2 linked regions of the Saccharobesus litoralis genome follow. The protein of the gene in region 1 binds, or shares a complex with, the protein of each later gene. Links are inferred from orthologs where the notes say so. Each region holds a gene or a part of one and is shown in the gene's direction. Other genes may lie near its edges. The genes, in order: C2869_RS14485 and C2869_RS08995.

Region 1 (3,090 bases):
CCTTCTAACGATGATAGTCATAACCACAATGACGACGGACATTTTGAACCGATTACACGTAATGAACTAAATGAATTCCGTGCATTCTTACGTAGTTTATTAATGCATGCTGGTGTAGGCTCAGCACTTGGCGGTGTAATGACTCGTGTCGGCGAACCACAAAACTTAATCATTGCAGATAAAGCTGGATGGGACTTTATTGAATTTGCGATCCGCATGGCACCTGTTACCGTTCCTGTGTTAATAGCAGGATTGTTAACCTGTATTCTTGTCGAAAAAATTAAAATCTTTGGCTACGGGTCTAAATTGCCAGAATCTGTACACCGAATTCTAAGCGACTTTGATCGTCAAGAAGATGCAAAGCGCACAACTCGCGAAAAAGCAAAGCTAGCGATACAAGGAATAATTGCGGTTTGGTTAGTCGTTGGCTTAGCATTACATTTAGCTGAAGTTGGCTTGATTGGTTTAACTATCATTATATTCGCTACTAGTTTTTGCGGTATTACCGAAGAACACCAAATTGGCCATGCTTTTGAAGAAGCATTACCCTTTACCGCGCTACTTTGTGTCTTTTTTGCCATCGTTGCCGTCATCATTCAGCAACAGTTATTTTTACCTGTCATCGATTGGGTATTAAGTTTCGAAGGTAAAACTCAATTAACCATGTTTTATATTGCTAATGGTTTATTGTCTATGGTGAGTGACAATGTGTTTGTTGGATCTGTGTATATTACAGAAGTTAAAAATGCACTTGCTCAAGGGCAAATTACGCGCGACCAATTCGACTTACTTGCTGTATCTATTAATACAGGGACTAATTTACCCAGTGTTGCTACGCCAAATGGTCAAGCTGCATTCTTATTTTTGTTAACGAGTACGCTAGCCCCATTAGTCCGCTTATCCTATGGCCGTATGGTTGTCATGGCTCTACCATATACTATTGTCTTAACCGTAGTGGGCTTATTGGCAACTTGGTTATGGTTGCCTGAAGCGACAGATGCACTATACCAATCTGGGCTAATTCAACATCATGTTCCTGGTCTTGAAAATACCAGTGATGTTGGGCATCATTAGTCAATCATAAAGTGAATAAACGCCGAGGTAACGCTCGGCGTTTTTGTATACGAATTATGCAAAATTTAATTAATGTAGAAAATCGATTTATTTGGTTCCTAGTATTTGCGTCTGCTTTAGGGCTTGAAATAGTTGCGTTAATATTTCAATACGGACTTGGCTATGAACCTTGTGTCAAATGCGTATATACCCGAGTAGCAGTACTAGGTATTGCATTATCAGCCATACCCGCGTTAATTAACCCCAAAGCTTTACCGCTTAGGTTAATCAGTTATGTATGCTTTTGGGTGTGCTTAGTATGGGCTCTAATTATTGCCAATGACCACATTTACATGCAACGGGATGTAAACCCATTGTTTGCAGTGTGCGAATCGATTCCTAATTTTCCTAATTGGATGCCATTGCATGAATGGTTGCCTAGTGTGTTTGAAGTGCGCGGTATGTGCGGCGATGTTAATTGGCAGCTATTTAGCCTTTCTATGCCCGAATGGATGCGAGTTATATACTTTATTTACGGTTTAGCTTTCATTGGCGTTTTTAGTTATCGATTGCTAAAAACACGTCGACTTTAATTATGGCTAAATTAAAAAACTTGGCGTAAAACCTGCTTTATTATATCTTTGGCTTACCACAGCAATTTTTTGGCGTAACAACGATATTTCGTTAAACTTATTACATGGTTAACACTGGCTTTTGGGTATATAGACAACGATGAGAATGGATTTAATCAATAGTGCTGAAATTCTAATTATTGATGATCAGGCCCTTGCGCAAAACTTTCTCAAAAAATCGTTAGAAAGCTTAGGCTATAAGCACATAAAAATTGCAGAAAGTGCCAAACATGCTTTACAGCTTTGCCAAGAACAAAACTTCAGCATTATTTTATGCTCGTTTAATTTAAGTCGCGATCGCGATGGTTTTCACCTATTCGAAGAAATGAAAGTCAAAGGGTATATACGCCCTACTACAACGTTTATTTTCGTCAGTGCCGAAACTAGCCCAGCACTGGTTAATAGTGTGGTAGAACTTCAACCCGATGACTTTTTAGTTAAGCCGTTTACCGCAAAAGAGCTTAAAATTCGTTTAGAACGCGTTTTAAGCCGTAAAGATAAACTAAAGTCTGTGTATCGGGCTATCGAAAGCAAAAAGTACAATAAAGCGATCCAGCTCATAGATAATCACCTTGAGAATCCAAAATTAGCAAAGCTTGCGCCGTTTTTAGTGCGAATTAAAGGCGACACCTTATTAGCAATGGAAGCCTACGAAGAAGCTGAGCGTTATTATCACTCTATTTTAGAAAAGTATCGTTTTGCCTGGGCACAAGTTGGGCTAGTCAAAGCGCTGTTAGCCTTAGATAAAAATGAAACAGCTGAAGCCATCCTTACCCGCTTGGTTGAACGACCAGAGAGTCGCTTAGCTGCGCTAGATTTACTTGGCCAATTTCACCTACATAATGATGACTTTGAGAAAGCGTATGCTGACTTTAATCAAGCAGCTGAATTATCGCCGCGTAATATTGACAGACATAAAAACGTTTTAAACCTTGCTCGTTTAATCCACGACCATAACGCCCAATTTGAAACTGCGAAAAACATAGCTAAATACGGTAAACGCTCAATCCACGATTCGCCTGATCTCTACCTAACTGTGGCTCGTGCCGGTGTAGACTACGCGTTAACGCTATCAGAAGAAGAATCCGCGCCTATCCTTAGGCAATCTGAAAAGTACATTGAAGAAATAAAAAAAGAATTTCCTAATGCAAAGTTAGCTAAAGAAAAAATTAACGTCACAAAAGCGCGTATACACTATTTAAAAAATGAGCAAGCTCAAGCTCAGCAATTAATTCAAAGTGCACTATATGGCAATTCACAATCGCAAAATATTGAAGACGATATAGACAAAGCAAAAGCATTTCATGAGCTAGGCCACAAAGATGCAGCCTTAGAATTATTGGAAAACATTGGTGAAACTAACTTTGGTAATGAAGTAAGCCAAAAAGTCATGGAGCAATATTTA
Region 2 (3,268 bases), 1.4 Mb from region 1 along the record:
TTAGCCACGCGGGTGCCAATGGATTTGGATATTATTCGAGATAGAGGGCGTTTGTATAAAGAGCTATTTACTGGCGAAATGGAAAATGCCTACACGCTTAAATTACTTAATAAGTCGCAATTAACGGCAACTTTTAGTGTGACAACGGCTAATCTGCCCAATGCTAAATGGAAGGGAGACAAGCAAATTCAAATCAAAGGCGGAGACGTTGCCGTGCTACCGATTAGTTTGATTGCCGATCCTTACGATTTAGATCAGCAAATTACCGCCTTTGATTTTGTGGTCACCGCTAACTTTTCTGATGGTGAACGTGTTAGCATGACGCAAGAAAGTCGATTTGTTAAACGCTAATCTGCGCGCTTGGGTGTTCAGTTTAGCTTGCGAGGTTTAAGTGAATACTCAAGATCCCACCGAATTTGCGTTTGGTTCCTTATCACCGGACTTGATTTTAGATGCGATAGAGTCGATTGATTTGCGTGTCGAGTCAGGTTTACTGGCGCTGAATAGTTATGAAAATCGGGTATACCAGTTTAGAGGCTTAACGTTTGATGCCTTGCGAGAGCAAAAGTATGTGGTTAAGTTTTACCGGCCACTACGCTGGACTGACCAACAAATACAAGAAGAGCATGATTTTGCTTTTGCACTGCAAGACGCAGAAGTACCGATTATTGCGCCATTGCAATTCAATAACCAGAGTTTACATCACTACCAAGGCCACCGATTTGCTATATACCCTTGCCGCGGTGGTCGCGCCTTTGAAAATGATAATTTAGATCACCTTGAATGGATGGGGCGTTTTATTGGTCGTATTCATATGGTGGGGCAGGCTTTTGACTTTAAGTACCGACCGGAAATTAATAGTCAGGTATATTTGCATACAGCCAAGCAACACATTGTTGATTCGCAGATGATCCCGCCACAATTAGAAACGTCTTTCTTTACCATTTTAGATATGGTGATAGAAAAAGCACAAGGTCTTTATCAACCTCAAACTAATCGTGCGTTAAGCTTGCACGGTGATTGCCATGCCGGCAATATTTTATGGACAGACGATGGTCCGCATTTTGTCGATTTAGATGACGCGCGAACCGGGCCCGCAGTTCAAGATTTATGGATGATGCTGTCGGGTGACCGCCAACAGCAAGAATTACAATTGGATACCATGATTGGCGGCTATGAAGAGTTTTGTGACTTTGATGTCAGTGAACTCAAACTGATTGAACCGCTGAGAGCTTTACGCATGGTGCATTACATGGGGTGGATCGCCAATCGTTGGCAAGACCCAGCTTTTCCGCGTAATTTTGCTTGGTTTCAAGAGGCAAAATACTGGGAACAGCAAATACTCGCGTTAAAAGAACAATACGCTGAGTTAAACGAAAAACCAATCCGCTTGCTGTCAGGCATGTAATTAATTACTCTAGGCATATAACAAGCTAAATGCTTATAACACAGGATATAAAATGAAAAAAATTGCTCTTGCCTTTATTGTTGCTATTTTCTTGCCATTGCAAGCTTGCGCTGACACTTTTCAAGAAGGTAAACATTACGAAGTCTTAGATTTTCCAGCTACTAAAACGCCAGAAGTCACTGAGTTTTTCTCTTTCTATTGCGGTCACTGTTTTCAATTCGAACCGTTAATTGGCTCGTTAAAGAAAAGTCTTAAGCCTGGAGTTAAATTTAAAAAGAGTCATGTTGACTTTGTTAGAGGCCCTGAAAAAGCCGATTTGTTGACTAAAGCTATGATCGCGGCTGAGTTACTTAAAGTGGAAGACAAAGTCATTCCTAAACTGTTTAATGCTATTCATGTCATTGGTAAAGGTCGAGCGATTTTAACTGAAACGACAGTGCGTGGTATTTTCTTAGATGCGGGTGTTGAACCTAAAAAGTTTGAAGGCGCTATCAATAACTTTATGGTGGTTGGCCAAGTTCAACAAATGAAACAAGCGCAGAAGAAAATGAATATTCGCAGTGTGCCAACAGTGATTGTTAACGGTAAATACAAAGTGATTTCGAAAGAATTAAAATCAGAAACAGATTATATTGCGCTGGTTAATCACCTTACGACACTAAAATAAAACATTAAAATAAATGACATCTAAGGTACTTGTTAGTGCCTGTTTGCTTGGTCAGCCTGTACGCTATGATGGGCAGGCCAAGCCAGTTCATCATCCTTTTCTTGAAACCTTACAGCAACGTAATCTTATCATTCCCTTTTGCCCAGAGTGTGCGGGTGGTTTACCTACGCCTAGACCGGCAGCAGAAATACAGCCTGATGGCTCGGTAAAAACGCAACGAGGAGGCGATGTCAGCGCGCAATTTCAACTAGGTGCTGAGCTTGCATTAAAACTTTGTCAGCAAAACGCGATCCAATTTGCCATTCTTAAAGAAAGTAGCCCTTCGTGTGGTAGCAACTGGATTTACGACGGCAATTTTTCCGCGGTTAAAATAGCGGGTAAAGGATTAACTGCAAAACTGCTTAGTCAACACGGCATTAAAGTCTTTAGTGAAGAAAATTTACAACAATTGATGTTAGAAATGAACTTAATGAAATGACTGAAGTCATACCTTTTAACTTTGTTGTTTTATGTGTACTTAGTTGTCTCCATGTTGTCTTTGCCCGATACTGCACAAGTAGTAGCGGGCTTTTTTTTACCCTAAGCGGCTTTTATACGGGCTAAATGATCAGACACAGCTTGTGGAAAATCCACTTGTGACCATAGTTTATCTTTTAAAGGCTGAATATTGTCCCATTCACCTTTTAATATCCATTCGGCGAAAGGTTGTGGGTTGCTTGGAAAGCGAACCTTACCAGAGTAGCTTTTTTGCAGCCAAGACTCGATTGCATCCATATCAAGATCATCAATGACGTCGGCTAGGCCAAGTAACGCTAGCGTATGGGCGTTACTGCTTTGCTCAAATTGCCCAGATAAAGGTTTGAGTAACAGCTGTTTTCCGTAAGTAATGCACTCACTGGATAATTCAAAACCGGCGTTAGCGATCACGGCTTTGGCTGTTGCTAAGTCGTATTTAAAGGTCTCACGTGACAAAGGTTTAAAAATGATGTTGTCCAACTCCAAATGTTCAGCATCTGGGTGGTAGCAACAAAATTCGTAGTCACTTAAACCGGTTAATATGGACGTGACAAATTCTAATGATTCAAATGGCAAATAGACTAATATGCGTCGTGAACTACTATTGAGCAGCTCGCTTTCTGCCATGGGTTCAATGAAAGGTGGAATAATGTTGTAGCCAAAGTGATACCAATGCA

Evidence for each region.
Region 2: the proteins of C2869_RS14485 (region 1) and C2869_RS08995 are in contact, whole or in part, in a solved structure (PDB 2HI7), measured with the Escherichia coli proteins. The link is inferred for Saccharobesus litoralis from one-to-one orthologs.

What each region holds. Positions count from the first base shown.
Region 1 is NZ_CP026604.1:3,993,322-3,996,411, reverse strand. What follows is about bases 131-2,888. They hold C2869_RS14485 (disulfide bond formation protein B), read left to right. Parts: upstream 131-1,130; coding sequence 1,131-1,646; downstream 1,647-2,888. Other genes in these bases: C2869_RS14480 (response regulator), read left to right, coding at 1,792-2,888; nhaB (sodium/proton antiporter NhaB), read left to right, coding at 131-1,074. In the rest of the region: more of nhaB, read left to right, coding at 1-130; more of C2869_RS14480, read left to right, coding at 2,889-3,090. UniProt on the Escherichia coli protein: Required for disulfide bond formation in some periplasmic proteins such as PhoA or OmpA. Acts by oxidizing the DsbA protein.
Region 2 is NZ_CP026604.1:2,550,067-2,553,334, forward strand. What follows is about bases 332-3,267. They hold C2869_RS08995 (thiol:disulfide interchange protein DsbA/DsbL), read left to right. Parts: upstream 332-1,460; coding sequence 1,461-2,075; downstream 2,076-3,267. Other genes in these bases: ccoG (cytochrome c oxidase accessory protein CcoG), read left to right, coding at 332-351; C2869_RS08990 (serine/threonine protein kinase), read left to right, coding at 392-1,408; C2869_RS09000 (DUF523 domain-containing protein), read left to right, coding at 2,089-2,553; C2869_RS09005 (MJ1255/VC2487 family glycosyltransferase), read right to left, coding at 2,655-3,267. In the rest of the region: more of ccoG, read left to right, coding at 1-331; more of C2869_RS09005, read right to left, coding at 3,268-3,268. UniProt on the Escherichia coli protein: Required for disulfide bond formation in some periplasmic proteins such as PhoA or OmpA. Acts by transferring its disulfide bond to other proteins and is reduced in the process. DsbA is reoxidized by DsbB. Required for pilus biogenesis.